Regions from separate parts of the Shewanella sp. MM_2022_3 genome, predicted to be linked through region 2. Evidence: predicted binding sites of a transcription regulator. Region 2 holds the regulator's gene; each other region holds the start of a gene.
The links. The regulator sigma-54, encoded in region 2, starts transcription at its own class of promoters, with help from an activator protein. The targets are predictions, from matches to a motif close to GTTGGCACGNNNNTNGNNT.

Region 1: the regulator sigma-54 is predicted to act here: its motif matches at 4,732-4,750, upstream of MMG82_RS19595 (TorF family putative porin).
Region 3: the regulator sigma-54 is predicted to act here: its motif matches at 3,981-3,999, upstream of MMG82_RS12845 (BON domain-containing protein).

What each region holds. Positions count from the first base shown of each region.
Region 1 is NZ_JAKZGV010000063.1:266-7,750, reverse strand. Features, by position in the region: gene MMG82_RS19615 (CHASE domain-containing protein) at 1-684, shown strand, start outside; gene MMG82_RS19610 (response regulator) at 681-1,115, shown strand; gene MMG82_RS19605 (GGDEF domain-containing response regulator) at 1,125-2,846, shown strand; gene rimK (30S ribosomal protein S6--L-glutamate ligase) at 2,997-3,902, shown strand; gene MMG82_RS19595 (TorF family putative porin) at 3,948-4,640, opposite strand; gene MMG82_RS19590 (HU family DNA-binding protein) at 4,929-5,252, opposite strand; gene MMG82_RS19585 (response regulator) at 5,349-6,146, opposite strand; gene MMG82_RS19580 (hypothetical protein) at 6,219-6,602, opposite strand; gene MMG82_RS19575 (DUF4240 domain-containing protein) at 6,726-7,235, shown strand; gene MMG82_RS19570 (hypothetical protein) at 7,242-7,485, opposite strand, start outside.
Region 2 is NZ_JAKZGV010000001.1:30,816-38,300, reverse strand. Features, by position in the region: gene MMG82_RS00215 (molybdate ABC transporter substrate-binding protein) at 210-1,037, shown strand; gene mgtE (magnesium transporter) at 1,119-2,483, opposite strand; gene MMG82_RS00205 (HPr family phosphocarrier protein) at 2,673-2,948, opposite strand; gene rapZ (RNase adapter RapZ) at 2,935-3,789, opposite strand; gene ptsN (PTS IIA-like nitrogen regulatory protein PtsN) at 3,786-4,229, opposite strand; gene hpf (ribosome hibernation promoting factor) at 4,232-4,519, opposite strand; gene MMG82_RS00185 (RNA polymerase factor sigma-54) at 4,548-6,023, opposite strand; gene lptB (LPS export ABC transporter ATP-binding protein) at 6,130-6,861, opposite strand; gene lptA (lipopolysaccharide transport periplasmic protein LptA) at 6,858-7,409, opposite strand; gene lptC (LPS export ABC transporter periplasmic protein LptC) at 7,396-7,485, opposite strand, start outside.
Region 3 is NZ_JAKZGV010000023.1:4,543-12,027, reverse strand. Features, by position in the region: gene MMG82_RS12875 (fumarylacetoacetate hydrolase family protein) at 1-134, shown strand, start outside; gene MMG82_RS12870 (Crp/Fnr family transcriptional regulator) at 139-747, shown strand; gene MMG82_RS12865 (YgjV family protein) at 884-1,390, shown strand; gene MMG82_RS12860 (hypothetical protein) at 1,406-1,648, opposite strand; gene MMG82_RS12855 (hypothetical protein) at 1,912-2,721, shown strand; gene MMG82_RS12850 (DUF3224 domain-containing protein) at 2,845-3,255, shown strand; gene MMG82_RS12845 (BON domain-containing protein) at 3,398-3,946, opposite strand; gene MMG82_RS12840 (hypothetical protein) at 4,218-4,682, opposite strand; gene MMG82_RS12835 (sigma-54 dependent transcriptional regulator) at 4,936-6,309, shown strand; gene MMG82_RS12830 (L-dopachrome tautomerase-related protein) at 6,417-7,485, shown strand, end outside.

The sequences.
Region 1 (7,485 bases), on a different contig from region 2:
ATTAATCAAGAGCTAGATAGATTTGCCTATATTGCTTCCCATGACTTGAAGTCGCCCCTCAGAGGTATTGAGCAACTAACCCATTGGTTAAGTGAAGATCTTGCTGATAACACTAATGAAAATGTCCAAAAATACTTAGGTTTAATTCAGAATCGTATCCAGAGAATGGTGTTATTACTCGACGGGTTGTTAACGTTTTCACGCATTGGGCGTGTTGATATTGAAATGGTTGACACTGATTGTCGACAACTGGTCGAAGATATGTTCGCTTTGGTCGCTCCACCTCAGGGATTTGAATTGGTCATCGAAGGTAATTTTCCACGATTTAAAACGGTTAAAACGCTCTTAGAACTAGTCGTTCGGAATTTAATTAGCAATGCCATTAAACACCATGATAGAGGTGGTGGTGTACTTAAGGTGCAATGTGAAACAAAAGGCCACTATTACTGGTTTAGCGTGATTGATGATGGACCTGGAATTTCTGCCCCGTTTCACCAGAAAGTATTTGAAATGTTTCAAACTCTTAGACCAAGAGATGAAGTCGAGGGAAGCGGTTTGGGATTGTCGCTTGTCAAAAAGACGGTTGAAAGTCTAGGGGGAGAAATTCTACTTGAATCAGCGGGGCGAGGTTGTTGCTTTAGGTTTAGCTGGCCGATGCACATAGTCAACAAGGAGGCGGTATGAGTAATAGCCATGACTATAAACAAGTGACCATTCTGTTAGTTGATGATGATGATGTGGATTATATGGCGGTGCAGAGGTCGATGAAGCAACTGCGTTTGCTTAATCCTCTTGTGCGAGCGAGGGACGGGCTTGAAGCACTTTCAATTCTGACGCATACCAACGCTATCAAGGGGTCATACTTGATCTTGCTCGATCTCAATATGCCCAGAATGAATGGTTTTGAATTTCTTGAACATATTCGTTCTGATCCGACGTTGTCTTCTTCCGTTGTGTTTATGCTGACGACTTCTAGTACCGATGAAGATCGGATGAGAGCCTACCGTCACCATGTGGCTGGTTACATGGTTAAAACAGATATTAAAGATGGTTTCCACAATATTTTTAATATGTTGGAAGGCTACTGGCGCATCGTTGAGCTTCCAAACGTATAGGATGTGTATATGGATTTACTACTTATCGATGATGATGAAGTTGATAGAACCGCTATTATTCGAGCGCTACGACAGTCCAAGTTAGCTTTTAATGTGGTTGAGGCAAACTGTGCTTTTGATGGATTGAATCTTGCCTTGGAGCGTCATTTTGACGGGATTCTACTCGATTATCTATTGCCCGATGCTAATGGCTTAGAAGTGCTTATCAAGCTCAATTCTATGACTCAAGATCAAACTGTGGTGGTGATGTTGAGCCGTTACGAAGATGAAAAACTCGCTCAGCGTTGTATTGAGTTAGGTGCCCAAGATTTCTTACTTAAAGATGAAGTTAACTCAAGAATCCTGAGTCGTTCAATTCGTTACGCTAAACAGCGCGCCTCAATGGCACTTGCCCTACGAAATAGCCATCAAAAACTGAAAGAACTGGCGGAGCACGATTCACTCACCAAATTGATGAATCGTTATGGATTTGAGCTGTGTTTAAATCGCGCCATTGCAAGAGCAAAACGCAGTAATGATTTTTTAGCCGTGATTTTACTTGATCTTGATGATTTTAAAGCGATTAATGACACGTTAGGTCACCAAACGGGTGATATTTTGTTGGTGAAAGTCGCATCGAGACTCAGCGCCGTGTTACGGGATGGTGACGTCATTGCTCGTTTAGGCGGGGATGAATTTGTGGTGTTAGTGACTGACAATGACTACAAATATTTCCCCATGATAGTGGCTAACCGTCTACTTAAAGCTTTTGAAGAAGTGTTTTGCCTTGGAGATAACGATGTGATGATTGGCGCCAGTATTGGCGTGGCATTTTATAATGAAGCCGCCTCCGATAGCTCTGAGTTAATGAAATGCGCCGATATCGCCATGTATCGTGCTAAGAAAATGGGGCGTAATCAGATCCAGTTTTATTCCGAGGCGCTAGATAAAGAAGTCCGCTACCGCAATCATATCGAGTCCAGCTTAAAAATGGCCTTAAGGCAGAATCAGTTTAAGGTTTATTATCAGGTGCAAGTTGACGCGCAAACACATCATATGGTGGGAATGGAGGCGTTAATTCGTTGGCAGCATCCCGAAGATGGTTTGATTTCTCCGGACCAATTTCTGCCCATAGCAGAAGAAATTGGGTTAATGGAAGAAATCGGCGACTGGGTATTGTATGAAGCCTGCCGACAGGCCCAATATTGGCTGAGCCAATTAGCATCAACAGGGCATCGCTTTACCATTGCAGTGAACTTATCTGCATCTCAAATTGGGCATATCAACTTATATGAGAAAATCGCCCATGTTCTTAACGTGACAGGGCTAGCGCCCAGTGCACTTGAGTTGGAAATTACTGAAAACTGTTTGATTGAAGAACCCCACGAACATGCCAAGATCCTCGATAAAATAGCCCAACTTGGAGTGCGATTTGCGTTGGACGATTTTGGTACCGGATTTTCATCCCTTGAACATATAAAGTTGTTCCCCATCAGCGTGTTAAAAATCGATAAAAGTTTTATTGCTTCCTACGATAAGGACGAAAAGGACACTCGTTTACTCACAGCGTTGCTTAACTTTGCCTATGGCTTTAACGTCACCTCTGTTGCCGAGGGAATTGAAACCATCGAGCAAGCGGAGTTTTGTACAGTAAGGCACTGCAATCTATTACAGGGATACTTCTTTTCTCGTCCTCTAGAGGCAAGCGAATTTGAAGCAAGGTTCATTACACCGTTAGTCACTAAATTGTGAAGATTATCTTACGTTTGACTAAGGCTTAGGTTTTCGTCTGGTGAGGAATATTTTCTTGCTTTACACTGAGCAATAGACAAATATCAGCGCCCCTTTCTGATGCAATGTGCTCAGAGCTTCAATCACTGTGTTTAATTTGGTCATTTAGTAATGAAAATCGGTATTTTATCTCAGTTTCCAGAATTGTATTCCACCCGACGTTTAGTGGCCGCCTGCGAAAGCCGTGGTCATGAGGCTGTGGTGATTAATACCTTGAATTGCTACATGAATATTAATTCCGTTAAACCTAGCATTCATTATCAGGGAGAAGAATTAACAGGGTTTGATGCCATTATTCCGCGTATTCATGCCAGTGTGACCTTTTATGGCTGCGCAGTGGTGCGCCAGTTTGAAATGATGGGTGTATTTGCCGCCAACGATTCAATTTCGATAGCACGCTCGCGGGATAAGTTACGTGCTCTGCAATTACTTTCACGCAAAGGCATTGGTATGCCTATCACTGGATTTGCCAATAAACCCAATGATATTCCTGATCTCATTAATATGGTGGGCGGTGCTCCTTTAGTGATCAAGTTACTCGAAGGTACGCAGGGGATTGGGGTGGTATTAGCGGAAACGAAAACCGCCGCTGAGAGCGTGATTGAAGCCTTTTTAGGGCTCAAAGCCAATATTTTGGTGCAAGAGTATATTCAAGAGTCCAACGGCAGTGATATTCGCTGTTTTGTGGTGGGTGATAAAGTGGTGGCCTCGATGAAGCGTCAGGGGCCAGAGGGCGATTTTCGTTCAAACTTACACTTAGGCGGCTGTGGTGAAAAAGTGAAAATTACGCCAGAAGAGCGCAAGATGGCCGTTGCCGCTGTTAAAGCGATGGGATTAGTCGTTGCAGGCGTGGATATTTTACGTTCGAATCGTGGCCCGTTGATCCTTGAGGTGAACTCAGCTCCCGGTATCGAAGGTATTGAGCAAACTACGGGTATTTCGGTAACTGAGCCTATTGTGGAATATATTGAGAAAATGGTGTTAGCACGTAAGTCGAATCGGGCGGTGATCGCTTAATAAAAAACGCCGCGATTAACGCGGCGTGTTTCTTAGTTCTTTGTTTTATAAATCAAAGCTATAGGAGTAACCTAAAGCGATTTTAGCATCGTCATCAGCCAGATCAGTATCTGATACCATAAAAGAGACTGTGCCCATGCTGGTATCTGCACTAAGTGTTACGTTGTAATCGGCATAGTTATCCTCACCAAACCAAGCTTCAACCACATCGCCCGTGGAGTAGCCATAGTGGAATGACAGGCTAAGTTTCTCGGTTAAAGGGAAAGATGCTGTGGCGGCAAGATAACTCATATCTTTGTTATCGAGTGGTTCCGCCGCTACGTCATCACCCGCATTGATTACGTGGGAATAACTGAGTTCAACCCACTTCCAGGTAATAGCCCCGTGGAGCTCACCAAAATCGATGCTGCCTTCGGCATCCGGGTAGGCATAATAGAGATAGCCAAAATCATAGCTGAGATCGTCGGTGATGTTGCCACCGTAACCAGCATAGAGGTCTAACTCGTAGCTAGTGTCATTGCCAAAATCGACATTTGATGCCCACGTACCCGCATAAAATCCTGAGTCATGACTGTAGTCAAGACCGCCTTGGATCGCCACCGCATCATTGGTTTGAGTCACTCCGCGCCATAGATAGTTTGATGTGCCGCCAATATTGCCGGATACCGACGCAAAGACGTTAGTGGTTAGTAATAATCCCGTCGATAATGCCAAAACGCTGTACAGTGATTTTCTCATACTCATCCCCTCGATTGACTTATTTATCGATTCACTCATGCCACTTAAATACGGCGGCATTGGTGCATCATGGTTTTTTCTGATAAGGGAGTTGCTAATCACATGCCATTATTTGAACATCTTTAAAAACAACTGGTTACATAATTTATGTTAATTAAATGTTTTAAAGCGCTCAAAAATGGAGCGGTGGACGCACTGTGTTTGTGCAAAAAATCATCTTTTATGCTTTCGTGAGGGAAAAAAAACGCCTCACAGAGGAGGCGTTTTATAAAATCAATGTCGAGCGAATTAGTTCACACTATCACGCAAGGTTTTACCCGCTTTAAACTTAGGCACAGTGGCTTCAGCGATCTGGATTTCTTTGCCCGTTTGTGGGTTACGACCAGTACGAGCTGCACGAGTCGCTGTTTCAAAGGAGCCAAATCCGACGATAGAGATTTTGTCACCGTTTTTCATTGATTCAGTAATCGCCGCTTCGAAAGATTTCAATGCTCGTGCTGCTTCAGCTTTAGTGATATCGGCATTTTCTGCAATTTTGGCGATAAGTTCAGTTTTGTTCATTTTTATTGTCTCTTCTTTCCGTAGATTTATGTAAGTCAGCGAGCCTAACATGCCACAAGGTTAAAGCGTTGGAAAGCCCTTTGCTGCGGGCTTGTGTCATCGAAGTAACAAAATTGGAGGGTATTTGCGCCATTCGTGACTTAGGTTTTATTCTTCGAGCAACTGATATAAGAGTTGCTTAACCAATTTGGGTTCGAAGGGCTTGTCGCATAGGGCATTCACCCCTGCCTGAGATACATTACTTAAATGTGTATCGTTAGCCTCAGACGAGACCATTAAAATAGGCACGTGGGATTGTTGACTTTCATTGCGGATAAATTGCGTTAATACCAGTCCATCAACGCTGGGCATATTGTAATCAGTGATAATTAAATCAAACATATTATGACGCATTAACTCAATGGCTTGCGCACCATCTTCTGCTTCGGTAATCAGTTTTATCCCCAAATTACCAATAGTTCGCTTGATCACATTACGTGCCATGCGACTGTCATCAACCACAAGCACGCGTACATCGTGCACATCGAAGTGGCTTAAGTCGAGTTCATCGTGGCTGAGCAAATCGATGGTCGCATTTAGCGCCTTGCCTAAGTGTTCGGCATTAAAAGGTTTTGGCAGAATCGCGACTACGCCAGACTGGCGGAAAATCTCCAATTGTTCACGGCGACATTCACTTGAGATCAGCATAAATTGAATATCTTTATATTCACTTTTGCTGCGCAGGTAGTTCAAAAACTCGGTCGCGGTTCCATCTTCAAAATGCATTGCACTGGCAATGAGATCGGGTTTGTGTCGAGCAATGAGTCCTTTAGCCTCTTCAATATTGGCAGCATTTTCGATGCTAACAATGCCTTCTTGCTGTAAGCGCTTGATGATAATGCGGCGCTGGGTTTCCGATGGCTCAATAATAAGCATCGATAATTCGTTAGGCGATAAATGAGTCATAGTCACAAGCTATTGGGCTTTTTAGAAAGGCGTTAACTTAGGCGAGAAATAACTGCTTCGCAACATATTAAATCAAGCTTTCAATTTTGCGGTTAAATAATCACGGGTTACCCGTGAAAATGCGATCCAATACTGTACTAATAGCAGGGCAATGATAGACAGCACCAGCGGTAACATCGGGATGTTATGACCCTCTACCACCACTTTAACGTCTTGAGGTGTAATCTGATAGGCGATAATGGCTGTGACACCAAGTGCTGACAGGCCTAAGGTTTGTAATCCAATATAAATTTTGAGCACTAAGCTAGACCAAGGTGCTTGCGTCAGTATGCCAAACAACACGGGTAATACACCTAAGGTAAACAAATCGAAGGAGGCAGTGGCGACAGCCCGTAATAGGGCAACAATGGCAAACAGAGTATAAAGGGTTATCAATAGGATTAGGCGTTTAGGCATAAAGTTAGGGTTACTGGCTAATGTGAAGTGGAGCAAGTGTAGGAAATGCCCCGAACTGAGTCCAGCATAACCGTATTATCATGTAGAATACGCCTTTGCTTGGGCATTAAATTAGGTTAAGTGATGACAGAAGTAGAATTTTGGGACTTAGTGACCCGCAGTGAACCAGCGCAATCCCAAGAGTCTTTGGTTGAGGCATTAAAGCTGAAACTGAGTAAACTGAGTGATGAAGAGCTAAAAGTCTTTGATAAGCTGTTTGGTCAACAGATGCGCCGAAGTTATTTATGGTCGGTTTGGGGGGCGGCTTATATCATTACGGGGTGTGATTCTGATTATGCCTTTGCCGAATTTCGCGCTTTTCTGATTTCACTTGGACAAGCCCGTTATGAGGCTGTGATTGCCCAGCCTGATTCGTTAGCGAAGTTAACTGCATGGCCAGAAAAGGATGGTTATGCCTATCCCTTTATTGAAGATTACGATCTTATTGCAGGGCAATTATACGAAGACCGAACGGGTAAAGAGTTGCCTTTTATGCCTTCGGGTAAAGCGACTCCCGTAGGCAAAAAATTTAGCACTAAACCCAAAGACTTAAGACAGCAATATCCTGAGCTTAGTGCGCGTTTTCCGTTTTAATTCGCCCTAAGAGCGCAAACATGCGTTACTGGTAACGTCGAAGGTCATGCCGTATTGGGTACACGTTTGGCGCATGAACTGATGCTCCTCCTGTGCTAATTGGCGGGTAAATTCTTGATCGAGCTGCTCAGTCAGGCGTTGCTCTGCAACTTGCTGTGGCTGAGCCAGTTTATCGAAGTGCGATTTTACTGCTTGTTGCTGTTCGGCCGTCAGTGTCGCAGCATGGCTGGATAAACTGATCAGTGTGCTG
Region 2 (7,485 bases):
CAAGGTTAAAGTCGCCTGCGGGCGACTTTTTATTTTATCGTAAGGGACAAATTGTCCTTCCGTTGTCTATCTTCAGTGATCTTGTCCGCAATCATCTCTATTGGGGCTTATCAGGCGAGTATTCGACTTGATCCTGCCGGTATTTTCCCGTTTTGTATGTAGTTAGTTAAATTAGGATAACTATTTCGCAGAGCCAAAGGAGAGCAATTATGGCAAAACAGGGCTTAGTACTGGCATTCAGTTTAGGGACTACAGTGATGGCAGGGATGGTACAAGGTGCGCCAATAGACACTGAGGCGACAGCCCCTATTGAACTAAGAGCCGCGGGCAGTTTAAAGGCGGCGATGAACGATATTATTGCGGCTTACCAAGCGAAATCCCAAGCTAATGTGGCAGCGCAGTATGCGCCTTCGGGTTTATTGCTTAAGCGGATCCAAGAGGGGGAGCGGGTTGATATTTTTGCCTCGGCGAATATGAAACACCCGCAGGCCTTAGTCGATGCGGGAGTGGGTCAACAGGTGCAAATGTTTGCCCGTAACCAGCTCTGCGCCATTGCTCAAGCGGAAGTGCCACTCACTAGCGCGAACTTATTAGATACCCTGCTCGCGCCGCAAACTAAACTCGGGACTTCGACGCCAAAAGCCGATCCCGCTGGCGACTACGCTTGGGCAGTCTTTGCGAAAGCCGAGGCCTTAAAAGCTAATGCGAAAACTATATTAGAAACCAAAGCCATGCAGCTAACGGGTGGGCCTGAGAGTGCTAAACCGCCCAAGGATCGTAATCCCTATGCTTGGGTGATGGAAAATAAGCAGGCGGATGTGTTCTTAACCTATTGCACCAATGCGGTGCTGGCACAAAAAGAAGTGCCTAGCCTTAAGATTGTCGATTTACCGCCAGAGTTAGCCGTTGGTGCCGACTATGGCCTATTGGTGTTAAAGGATGCCAATAGTGCAGCCGCACCTCTGGCCGAGTTTATTTTATCCCCAGAGGGACAGGCTATTTTGAGCAGTTATGGTTTTCAGCCGCCTAAAAAATAATGTCTAATGGACTCATTAAAAATGGCGCTAAATGCGCCATTTTTGTTGCTCGCTTTAGCAAGGCTTAGGCCAGTGCTAGTGCTAGTGCATTAAATACAACGTCGCTAATCCGAGAAAGGCAAACAGACCTATCACATCGGTGACTGTGGTGAGCACCATACCGCCCGCCAACGCCGGATCTACTTTTAAGCGCTTTAAGATCAGCGGAATACTGGCGCCTGCTAGTCCTGCGACTGTCATATTGATGAGCATTGCACCGCCAATCAGGCTGGCAAGCGCCATATCATCTTTCCAAACTAATACCGCGATAAACACTAACATCGACCACATTAAGCCATTCAAAAAGCCAATAGCTAGCTCTTTGCCTATCAGCCAGCGGGCATTACTTTGGCCAATATGGCCTAGGGCAATCCCGCGGATCACTAGGGCCAAGGTTTGGTTCCCTGCGACGCCGCCCATGCTCGGTACAATCGTCATTAAAATCGCAATCGTGGCAAACTGTTCAATAGTGCCCTCAAACATATTGCTGACAGAGGCCGCCAGCAGAGCCGCAAATAGGTTGATAGTGAGCCAGAGCGAACGGCGGAAGGTACTTTTGAGTACTGGGGCGAAGGTGTCTTCATCATCGTCCATCCCCGCCATTCCCATCATAGAGTGCTCGGCGTCTTCACGGATAACATCCACCACGTCATCGATGGTGATCCGGCCGAGCAACTTGCCCTCACTATCGACCACGGGCGCTGACACCCAGTCATGGCGCTCGAACAGTTGCGCCACTTCACTGTCGGACATGCCCACGGGAATGCTCTCGATATCGGTATCGATAATGCTGCTGATATGAGTATTGGGATCGCAGGTGAGCAGATCCGCAAGTTTGACCCCACCAAGCACGCGATCGTGTTTATCCACCACGTATAAAGTATCGGTAGTGTCGGGCAGGTTGCCCCGTTGGCGCAAATAACGCAGTACCACATCGATATTGACATCGGGTCTTAAGGTTACTGTGTCGGTGTTCATTAAGCTGCCTGCGGTCTCATCGGGATAAGAGAGCGCCTGCTCGACTCGCTGGCGGTTTTGCAGACTCATCGACTGTAATACTTGTTTATACACAGTATCTGGCAGGCTTCGCAGAATATAAGCCAGATCGTCCGTATCCATGCTGGCTGTAGCCTTGGCGACTCGCTCTGGACTCATGGTGCTGATCAGCGGGTCTTTTAACTCTTCGCTGAGTTCATCGAGAATATCCCCGAGCTGATCTTGATCGACGAGTTGCCATAACACCTGCCGAGCTTTGGGAGGTGACGATTCTAAAATCAATGCGATATCTGACGGCGCCATATTTTGTAGCATTTGCCTGACATGCACAAACATACCACTGTTGAGGGCTTGACTCAGTTGGTCGAGACGGTGTTCGGCTTGTAAACTGTCTGAGGCTTCTACAGGCATGTTTCCTCCATGGCGGCGGTGGATGGGTTGGCGTTTAGCTATTGAGGACTTAAGCCAAAGCGCAGCAGTACATTGTAATTTAGCGCACGGGAGGGCGTCGAGTCACAAATGTGTTTTACTGGTATAAGGTGCTGAAATCAAAACCAAACAGGATACTGAATACCGGCAGGGATCATCGAGATGATACCATTAGCAGGCTTCGTCAAACTTAGCGTCGATAAGGGCACAAATGGCATTAAGTGCAGGCTCGGCATCCGGGCCTTCGGCGATGAGGGTGATGGTTTTACCCATGCCCGTCTCGAGCATGAGTAGACCCAATACACTGGCGGCAGAGGCCTGTTTTTCACCTTGGATCAGCGTAATGCTGGCATCAAACTCAGAGGCCAATACCACGAGCTTTGTGGCGGCACGGGCATGTAAGCCGAGTTTATTGCAGATGGTGACTTGGCGCTCAAGTTTTGGCATGGCTCAACTCTCGATGGCGCGCATTGACTTTATGTTTGCCATTACTAAAACGTTTAGCTAGTTGCTCGGCTACATAGACTGAGCGGTGTTGGCCACCTGTGCAACCAATCGCAATCGTCAGATAGCTACGATTATTGCGCTCTAAATGCGGCAACCAGGTTTCGAGCAAATTCTCGATTTGCCAGATGAACTTATTCACCAGTGGCTGGCGATTTAAAAACTCCGCTACGGGTTCATCTAAACCGGTGAGAGGTCTAAGCTCCGGTTCCCAATGGGGATTTGGCAAAAAGCGCACATCAAACATAAAGTCAGCTTCGGTCGGCATACCATGCTTAAAACCGAAGGACTCGAAGTTGATCACCAGTTCCTTATCGACACTGCCAAGGAGTATTTGCCGCACTTGGTCGCTGAGTTCATAGATATTCAGATTAGAGGTATCTATATAGTGATCCATCTGCTGTGACAGCGGCTCGAGCAATTTGCCTTCAAGCTTGATGGCTTCTTGCAGTGACACTCGGCTCTTAGATAAGGGATGTAAGCGCCGCGTTTCACTGTAGCGTTTGAGCAACACTTTATCGCTGGAGTTTAAGAAGAAGCTGGTGAGTTCAGTGCCCGTAGGCAGGCTGGCAAGCTGTTTAACCAGCACTTTGTCTTGCTCTGGTAAATTGCGCACGTCAACACTGATAGCAACGAGATCGTTACTGCCTTTGAGCTGTTCAAGCAAACTGCCAATCAAAGGCAAAGGCAAATTATCGACACAATAGTAGCCGAGATCTTCAAGCACTCTAAGTGCGACCGATTTGCCTGAGCCTGAACGCCCTGACACTATGACCAGTTTCATCCAATGATTACCTGATAGAGTTCCGTTTCATCATGCGTCTTGCGCAATTGTTTTAATATTTGCTTGTCACTGAGCTTTTCAGCCATGCATGACAAGGTACTTAGGTGCTGCTGACATTGGTCGGCAGGCACGAGTAGTGCAAATAAAATATCGACGGGTTGTTTATCGATAGCATCAAAGGCTATCGGCTCCTCACATTTTATCAATATCGCTATGGGTTGTGTTATATCGGTTAATCGACCATGTGGAATGGCGATACCGTTACCTATACCTGTGCTACCCATCTTTTCGCGCGCCACGAGGCTTTCGAAGATCTCTTGAGATGAGAGGGTGGGGTACTGGGCAGCGGCTAAGTCGCTGATGAGTTCCAGTACCTTTTTCTTACTGCCCGGAGTGGCGCAGGTTGTGCACTCCGGCCGCAGTATGGTACGAAGTTCCATTGCTAGTGTTTTGTTAACTTCTCTTTGTGTTTAATAACCTGACGATCAAGTTTATCAATCAGGACGTCTATGGCAGCATACATATCTGCATGCTCTGAAGTCGCGAAGACTTCACCACCGGTGAGGTTGATTCTCGCTTCGGCAATCTGTTGCATTTTCTCAACATTGAGCACAACGTGCACATTATTGATCTGTTCGAAATGACGTTCAAGTTTTGAAAACTTTTCCTCAACATATGCCCGTAACGATTCAGTAATCTCGATATGGTGTCCACTTAGGTTTATTTGCATAGAAACGTCCTCCGATACTCACAATAGGCTATAAACTTTTACGCTGATTGGAAGGGGGAATAAGCATCGCTTCTCGGTACTTCGCAATGGTTCTGCGCGCAACGTTAATTCCCTGTTCTGCCAGAAGTTGAGCCATCTTGCTGTCGCTTAATGGTTTTTTCTGGTTTTCCGCTGCAACCAGTTTCTTAATGAAAGCTCTGATTGCTGTGGATGAGCACTCACCGCCATCATCCGTCCCGACGTGGCTTGAGAAGAAATATTTTAGTTCAAAAAGTCCTTTTGGGGTATGCATGTATTTTTGAGTCGTCACCCGTGAAATGGTGGACTCATGCATTTCTACCGCTTCGGCGATATCGTTTAGAACCATGGGTTTCATGGCTTCTTCGCCATATTCGAAGAAACCTTGTTGGTATTGCACTATGCAGTTTGCCACCTTGAGCAGTGTTTCGTTGCGGCTTTCAAGGCTTTTGATAAACCATTTGGCTTCCTGCAAATGACCACGAATAAATTGGCTATCTGCTTGATTTTTTGAACTACGAGCCATTGCTGCATATTGCTGATTGACGTTGATTTTTGGCATGCAGTCAGGGTTTAATTCGACCACCCAACGGCCGTTTTTCTTCGACACCGAAACATCGGGGATCACATATTCTTCATCGACAGGGGTGATGAGTAAACCGGGGCGAGGGTTCAAGGTTTGGATCAGCGCAATACTGTCCCTTAACTCGTCCTCTTTCAGTTTGGTCTTACGCATTAACAGCCTAAAGTCGCGGGCGGCGATCAGATCTAGATGATCTTTGATCAGCATGCGGGCATTTTCGATGTGAGGGGTATCAGGCGAAAAATGAGATAGCTGGATCAGTAAACATTCGCTTAAATCCCTTGCCGCGACACCAACGGGGTCGAAGTGTTGAATACGCTTGAGCACGGCTTCGACTTCGTCGAGTTCAATCTCGGGATTGCCCATGGCTTCGAGGATATCTTCAGTGCTTTGAGTGAGATAACCTTGATCGTCGATGGCATCAATAATCGCGGTGGCAATGGCTAAATCGGTTTCAGAGAAGGGCGTGAGGTTTTTTTGCCATTCTAAATGTTCGTACAACCCCTCGCTAGTTTCCCCTTGGAAGGGCATGTCATCTTCACGGCTGGCGCCAGAACCTGAGTTTGGCGATGCGGTAAAGACTTCATCCCAAGTGGTATCCATGGGTAACTCTTCGGGCAGAGATTCTTTGGTCAGCGACTCGGCAATGTCCACGGTGGAATTATCTTGTTCCTGTGGCTGGGCAGTCGTTTCGCTAAAGTCGGTATCGGCGATATCTTGCTTACGTTCGCTAGGCGCGTCAAATTGCTCCTCTTCCAGCTCGAGAAGAGGATTAGAGTCTAAGGCTTGCTGGATTTCTTGTTGCAGTTCCAATGACGACAGTTGCAGCAGGCGAATGGCCTGCTGAAGTTGTGGCGTCATGGTTAACTGTTGACCCAGTTTGAGCTGGAGTGACGCTTTCATGTTACCGCTGATCCCTAGGTTATTATTGTGAGTTTAGGTCGCTTGATATCATATGGATGGAGCCTAGCGCTCTCAAATTCAAGGCTTATTAGCTTTGTTTTAGTAACTATAGCCTGAATTGTTCACCTAAGTACACAGCCCTAACTTGCTGATTGTCTAAGATCTCTGCGGGTGTGCCCTCGGCAATAAGATTACCGTGACTCACAATGTAAGCATGTTCACAGACGTCTAAGGTCTCGCGCACATTGTGGTCAGTGATAAGTACTCCAAGGCCTCGGCTCTTAAGCTGCTCGATAATTTTCTTGATATCGATAACGGAGATCGGATCAACGCCCGCAAAGGGCTCATCAAGCAGAATAAACTTGGGGTTGGCCGCTAAGGCGCGGGCAATTTCGACGCGGCGACGTTCACCGCCCGATAAGGACATGCCTTGGCTGTCACGAATATGGGTGATATGGAACTCTTCTAGCAGTTGCTCTAGTGCTTCTTCGCGCTGGTCACTATTGAGCTCTTTACGGGTTTGCAGTACCGCCATGATGTTGTCGTGTACGGTTAATTTACGAAAGATACTCGCTTCCTGTGGTAGGTAACCAATACCTTTGCGGGCACGCAGATGCATAGGATCGGCGGTTAAATCATCATCGTCGATAAAGATATGGCCTTTATCGCTTTTAACTAAGCCCACGACCATGTAAAAGGTGGTGGTTTTGCCCGCGCCGTTAGGGCCGAGTAGGCCGACGACTTGACCCGTTTTGACCGTCAGGCTGACATCTTTGACAACCTGACGACTCTTATAACTCTTGGCGAGATTCTGTGCTTTTAAGGTGATTTGGGTCATTTAGAATCCTGTTTTTTCACAGGTTTATCTGTTGGTGTATTTTTGAGTTCTTCCTGATAATTATCAGGTTGAATAATGGTAATTACGCGATCATCACCATTGCCGCTACTTTCGGCGATCAGTTTTTGCTGAATAATATCGTAACGAATTAAATTGCCTGTAACTTGACTACCCGCTTGGTCTAGGGTCGCTGTACCAGTTAGGGTCAACGTCCGAGTGGCCATTTCATAGCGAATCTCTTTGGCGCTAGCAGATGCAGGGCGGCCATCATCCAGGATTTGGCTGTAGGTTGCTGGATTTCCTGTAGCCAGTAAGACTTTACTATTTTCGCCTTCGACAGAAAATGCACGGAGTTGATCCGCATGGATTTTAATTGAGCCTTGAACAACTTCAACGGGACCGAAGAAAATGATCTGATTGTTTTTAATGTCCGCAGTTTGACTGACGGCTTTAATTTTCACTTCTTGCTGTAAGTCACCGATCTTGGCGAAGGCATTCATGCTTGTCATTAGCATTAGGCTGGCAAGTAATATGTTATTTTGCTTCATAGGTTCCTACTACCTGACTGGTCAATTGCACTTCCTGCGCGTTAAGGTCGGCATAAAGGCCTTGCCCTTGAATATT
Region 3 (7,485 bases), on a different contig from region 2:
GCGACATTGTGATGACGGGCACCCCAAAAGGCGTCGGCATCATTCCACCGAATCGCGTCTTTAAGGTGACCTTAGGATTAAAGGATGCGTCACACCAAGTGCCCTTGGTCGAATGTGAATGGCAAAGTCGGTGATGCAATGACGGCGCACTCTGCATCGGCTCATCAGGCGGCAACTGAGCAGGCAATCAAACCCCTTTGGCAATATTTGCTCGCTTTAGGGGCGGAGCCTGATCACTTAGCACTGCTGCTCACCCAAGCAAGGGCGTTTTCATGTCAGCCCGGGGAGCGCTTATTATCCCAAGGCGAGTACCAAACCTTTGCCTATTTTGTGGTGGATGGCATAGTGCGCGCTTGCCACTATACCCAAGAGGGGAGTGAGCGCTGCAAGGAGTTTTACTTCGAAGGAGAGCTTTGTTTCTTATATAGCAGCTGGCTAAAGCAGGATGTTGCGCCCTATCAGTTAGAAACCGTCGGTGCTTGCAGGTTAGTGCAAATACCACTTGCCGTGCTAAATGAGCCATTTATGCAACAGGTACAACTTGCGCTACTTAAACAGCAGTTATTGTATAAAGAACAAAAAGAAGCCTTTTTACTCCTCAATACGCCAGAGCAGCGTTACTTACATTTACTCGAATATTTTCCCCTCTGGGTTGAGCGCTTAACCCATGCCCAACTGGCTAATTATATTGGTATTACCGCCATTAGCTTGTCGCGTATCCGTAAACGTTTACAAGATTCGCCGTAAAATTTCCTGCCAATTAACTTAAGTTAATGCGCCTAAAAGTGATTCCCTTCATGCTCCTTAGCGATTGCTAATTCAAGCAAATCCGTTTGATGTTGGGCGACGTTTAAGCCTATACCGAACTTTTAAGGAGCCTATTGTGGATGCTTTTACTCTGTCGCAATTGTTGGTGGCCATTGCCATCGTATTTGACGTGATATCGTTTCAATTTAAAGCGCGCGAACGCATTGTCGCTTGCTTATTTATGTCGGGGATCTTGATTTCAATCCACTTTTGCTTGTTAGCGCAATGGACTGCGGCGGGATTGATGGGGATTGCCACAGTGCGTTACCTCACCAGTATTTTTACCACGTCTAAAAAGGCCATGTGGGGTTTTAGTGGGGCGGCGGTGTTGATGAGCGGCTTGACCTTCAGCGGGCTTGTGAGTGTGATCAGTTGTATCGGTACACTATTTCAAACCCGTGCGGCATTTTGTCAGCGTGATAAAGACTTGCGGCTACTGATGATAGTCGGCACCAGTTTTTGGTTAGTCCACAATATCTTAGTAGGCTCGCCAGTGGCGGTCTTAATGGAAATGTTGTTTATTGGCAGCAATTTAGTGGGATATTATCGCCATTATTTTCGCGAGAAATTAACCCCATGGTAATGCGAAAGCTGTCGATTAAATCCCCGTCACGGCTTCCATATCGAGTTCGATATCAGTACACCCCTTAGGGCAGAAAATGCCTGCGGCTTGCTCGGCTTTGGCGGTCTCGGGCAAGATGACTTTGAGGGTTTGATTGCAGCTTGGACATTGCACTGGTTTGCCCTTAAAGACGCGCTTAATTAAGTTTTTCTGTTCATTAAACGAGTGTGCCGTGGTTTGGTTTAACACGGCAAATGGGCTAGTAGAGGCATTGGTCATTGGCAATTAAATCCTTAATACTCGATCGTTGTTTAAGACTGCTGGTGTCGTTTAAGCCAAGGAATTATAGCCCGATTGCGAACATTAATGAAAAGGCTGAATCATATATATGCCAGCATGGGTTAACTTGCTGAACTTGTGCTGACTAAAGCAAAAATATGCGATTTTGGCCTTGTAGAAAGAGCGATTTTTTGATGCTATCAGCAAGGCTGGTTTTGCCATCAGCGCAAATGATACAGCACTTAGGCTATTGGGGGAGAAAAATGAGTATGTTTGTTAAAGTCACCATCGCGGCGACAGTCCTAGTGCTGAGTATTCTTGCCGTGGGAGTTTATCGCTTTAACATGACCAATGATGATATTTACATGGTCATGGAAGATGGCCAAGTGTTGCAATACGATGAGGCCATGGCGCAGGCTGATGCTAAGGCAAAAGCCCAAGAAGCCAAATTATTAAGCAGTGAAGATGTGCTTGAATCTGTGGTACCCAGTGAAGTCAAGCCCGTTGCTAATGCCTCGGAAGTGATGCTTAAGCTGTTTAGTTTAAATACCGCTAATAAATTTGAAGTGAGCTTACCGGACAGCCACAAAGCCGTAGTGTTAACCCACTTTATTAACGTTAAACAAACGGAGTTTGCTATTGGGGACTATCAGGATGGCGAGGCTAAAGGCCGAGTGTTATTAGATTATTTACGAGTTACTCCGCTTAATTTTGACCCCGCTTTAGAGCCTGATACCCAAAGTGATGCGCCATTACAGGATGATCCACAGCAGCAAACCATGCCCTTTGTGGCGCCTTTTATTGTGACTAACCAAGGTTCAGGTGTGTTCTGGTATCTCGGCTTGTTTAGCCTAGATTATGGCCAAAATCGTGTGCAGCACCTAGGCAGTGTATTTATTGGCGATCGTATTGAGGTCGATAATATTGAACCTGTTTATCCCTTTGAAGCCCCATTTAAAGTTGCTGTTACTTACCGTGAGAGGGCGGCTGATCAACCCATGACAACACCGCCAACTGTAATTAAAACCCTTAAAATCGGTGTCAGTGAATCAGAAATCAAAGCGCTGCATTAGGTTTAGAGCGGGGCTTATGCTAAGTTAATTTTACCTCAGCTGCGGCTGAGGTATTTATTTCATCTAGCGGCCGGAAAGCGAAGGTTTTGGCATAAAGCATAAAATTAAAACAAGGAGCGTGTTATGGAAATGACCAAAGTCACAGGCAAATTTGATGTTAAGCTCAATCCCGAGAATGCCTATGCCACAGGTGTGGGTGGTGTGAACTTGGGCAGAATGACTTTAGATAAAACCTTTTATGGTGAGCTAGAGGCCCGCAGCCAAGGCGAAATGCTCAGTGCCATGACCGCGGTAAAAGGCTCTGCTGGTTATGTGGCGATTGAACAAGTCGTGGGTAAACTGTGCGGCAGACAGGGCAGTTTTGTGCTGCAACATTTTGGCATTATGACCGATGGACAAAACCGCTTACACCTTGAGGTCGTTCCCCATTCTGGCGCGGGTGAACTCACAGGGCTATATGGCACTATGGCGATAAGCATTGAAAACGGTCAGCATTTTTATGAATTTAGCTTCTGCTTTGAACAGGAAGCCTAAGGCATGATTAACATAACATCGCGCTGATAAAACAAAACCAGCCGAAGCTGGTTTTGTGGTTTTTGCCCGAGTGACTAATACCAACATCTGAGTTATCAAGAGTATCTAGAGCTGAATTAGCAAGGGCTGAATGTTAAGACCATTATGAGGTTTTGACTTTGATCTTATCGACGACCTTTTTCACATCATCGGTATTTTTGGCAATGGTCAGGGCTAATTGACGCTCGGCATCGCTGGCCACTTCACCCTGTAAGGTCACTACGCCATCGGCAACGTCTACATTAATTTGGGTGCCAGAAACGTCGGTCGAGAACAACAGGCGGGTTTTCACCACAGTTGCGACCTTAGAGTCGGTTAAGGTCTTCACTACCTCACTGGTGCTCTCGTTTTCATTCATCACGGTTAATTTGTTTTCAACCCCTTTTACCCCGTCCAAGCTTTTGATCAGCTCCGCTGCGAGCGCCTTATCGACACTGCTCTCCACTTTACCGGTTAAGGTCACATGGCCGTTTTTCACGTCGGTCATAATGTCAAAGGAGTTGAGGTTAGTATTGAGCAACAAAGTCGTTTCGGCCTTGCCATCGAGCCAAGCATCTTTGGCATCGTCTTTCCAATCCTGTGCGGCGGTCACATTTAAGCTGATAGAACCGACAAGTAAGGTGGTTAAGGCTAAAGTTGTCGTGTTTTTCATAATGATATCCTCCGTTGTTATCTCGAAGGGACTAAAGCGTGAATCGTGCCAATATTTTTATCTGATTGATTTTAAGATAATTATATTTGTTTTCGGCTCGTTTCGACTGTTTAATCCAAAAGCAAGCTCGGCGCTTTTTACCGACAAAATGTAAATATTACCGAGGGTGATAAAGCGATTGGGCTTAAGCAAGATAGGCGTTAAGAATCGCCAGATCGCAGGCAACAAAAACGCGGCTCAGTTGGCCGCGTTATTGGCTGGCATTGCTGCCTTACAGGGCTTGGCTACGCAGGTGTAAGGTATCCAAATGGATTTGTAGCCAAGCAATATCCTCGGCCAATTGGCTGATTAACCTTGGGTGATTGGCTTTTTTAATTAACTGTTTGAGGTGGTTAAGGCGCTGACGCTCAAGCTCGCAGAGCACTGTGAGGGCATCGGCGAGTTGCTGTTTAATAAGTAAAGCATCGACATCGGCATAGGGCCGAGTCTGCGACGGCGGCACCGAGTGCGGGCCTATGTACTGTAATGATTGGGCGAGCAGTTGCCTAAATCGCGCCAACATCCCTTGGTATGTGTTGATTTGGGCAATAAAAATGCGTTTTAGGCTGTAGTCATCGACAGTGGTATTGGCCCGAGTATAAAAATCCACGCCGGTTTGCGTCAGCTCGATTAACTCATTAACCAGCTTAATATCGGCGCTCAGCTCGGTCTGATGTTGCGCAACATTAGACGTCATAACGACCTCCTGTGGTAGTTTGGGCAGCTCCGCCGACACGGATTGCCCACATTTTCATGGAAATATCAGTTTCATTCAGCTTCTATGCATATTTCGTTCACTTTTTAATGATAAGTTAATGGTTTGATTTAACTGATGATATTTATCTATTGTCGCCAGTAGGCCGACTATTGTCGGCAACTCTTACCGTTAAGATTGTTAAAGTTTCACAGCTGGCATACAGTGATTCCTTATTCACAGGGAGTGGCACAAGATGATCCGACCAACGCTTTTCTATCATCTACAGGACGTCGAAACCGAGCAGGCATTAGTGAAGCTCGAGGGCGCGCAGACCTACAACAAGCTACGCAGTAGCGATGATTTATCTTGGATTAGTCAGCTGGAGGCCAATCGTATCGATGTGGCGATCATTGAGCTGCCCCGTCTTAGCCGTGAAGATTACTTAGCCTTACTCGAGTCCAGCGCTATTGCGGATGTGGAGTTTATTTTCCTCTCCGACGGCCTGCCGAATCCTCACCTCGATACACTATTGTCCAAATACGCGGGCTACCATTTCCGTAAACCCATCGATATGTCCTTGCTGTGCGAAACCTTAGCCGATTTTGCCCAGCATCTGGTTGCCAATACCTCGACGCGCATTCGTCCCTATGCTAGCGAGTTAGACCAATATGGTTTGCTGGTGGGCTCCTCGTTACCTATGCACCGTTTGTACCGCACTATCCGCCGCGTGTCGGCCGCCGAGAGCAATGTGTTGATTATCGGTGAGAGTGGCGCGGGTAAAGAACTGGTCGCCAATACCATTCACTTAGCCAGCCCGCGGGTGAATAAGCCCTATATTGCGATTAACTGCGGCGCCTTGAGCCCAGAATTGGTCGATAGTGAACTCTTCGGCCATATTAAAGGCGCCTTCACCGGCGCGACTCGCGATCACCAAGGGGTATTTGAGCAGGCCGAAGGCGGCACCTTATTCCTCGATGAAGTCACCGAAATGCCCATCGAGCATCAAGTTAAGCTATTAAGAGTGCTCGAAAATAATGAATATCGTCCCGTCGGCAGCCCTAAGGTTCTCAAGGCCAATGTGCGCATTGTGGCGGCGACAAACCGCGATCCTTTAGTGGCGATTGAGCAAGGGCAACTGCGGGAAGATTTGTACTTTCGTTTAGCGCATTTCCCCATTCAAGTGCCGCCATTGCGGGAGCGCGGGGAAGATATAGTCGGACTTGCGAAGCATTTTCTGGCCTATCGCAATGCGGCGGAAAAACAGAGCAAAGTGTTCTCGTCCTCAAGTTTAGAGGCGATTGCGGCCCACGCTTGGCCGGGGAATGTGCGCGAGTTAAAGCATGCTATTGAGCGCGCTTATATTCTGGCGGACCATGAGATTACCCCTGAGCATTTACAGCTGACGCCCAGTGCGGAAAAAGAGACGACTGCGGAGGAAAATGTGGTGATCCCCCAAGGTATGCGCCTTGAGGAGCTGGAAAAAATCGCCATTTACCAAGCGCTTGAAACGAGTCAGGGCAATAAAACCGACACCGCCGAGCAGCTTGGTATCAGTGTAAAAACCCTCTACAACAAGCTCAGCAAGTACGAGCAACAAGTCGAAGCGGGTGAGCCGACGGCGGAATAGTGCTGATTATCAAATTAATATTGAAACAGAGCCGATTTTTACACTATTTTTTTTGTAAATAATAACTCCTATTCTACAGCCCTTAAACAGAAAAGCGGAGATAGAATATGAAACACTTATTTACGACAGCATTATGGCTTTCTTTGACTGCCAGTAGTTTTGTAAACGCTACCCCAGCGGTAGGAAGTCTTGAAACAGTCGCTGAATTGCCAATACGACCTGGCAATGTCAGTGTCACTGCACAAGGTCGGATTTTTGCCACGGTACATCCACTTGATACGCCGTCAGGTTTACAACTGATTGAAGTTAATCGTGAAACCAATGCTTACAAAGCTTGGCCTTCAATGGATTTACAAAAAGCTTCGACTGCCAATATGACTCAATTTGATACCTTATTAGGGATTGCTCAGGACAAAGCTGGACACCTCTGGACCGCAGATATGGGGTTAGAATTAGGTCAGACGAGGATTTGGGGATTCAACATTAAGGATGGCAGTCTATATAAACAAATTGTCCTACCACAAGCACTCGCGCCCAAAGGCAGCTTTATGCAGGATCTGGTTGTCGATTCACAAAAAGGCTGGATTTATTTAGCCGATATCGCCAACCCAGGCCTCTTAGCAGTGCGTATCGACGATGGTCATACCGTACGTTTTTCAGGTCATAGCTCGCTGCAGGCCGAAGCGGATGCAGTAATGAACATAGATAACAAAACAACATTGTTTAATGGCAAGGTTGCTAGTGTCGCGGTCAATCCCATCAGTTTATCTGCCGATGGAAGTACACTCTATTATGGTGCAATGAATGGTACTCACTGGTATCAGTTATCGACTGCGGCTTTACAAACAGGCAATAATGATAAAATTATCGCGACTGTAAAATTAGTCGGAGCTAAGCCAGTGTCAGATGGCGCTGCAACGTCCAAACAAGGTAATCATTACTTCACCAATTTGAACCACAATGCCATATCTATGTTAGATAACAAAGGTACGCTATCAACAGCGGTCAGTTCTCCACTACTGGATTTTCCCGATAGTGTGCAATTTGGTGAAACGGGCTGGTTATATATTTCAGTGAATCAATTGCATAAAGCAAAAGCCTTTAATGGCGAAGCTGAAACAGCCAAACCACCTTATCGCATCATGCGACTCTGGACTGGTGAGGATACCGCTGCGG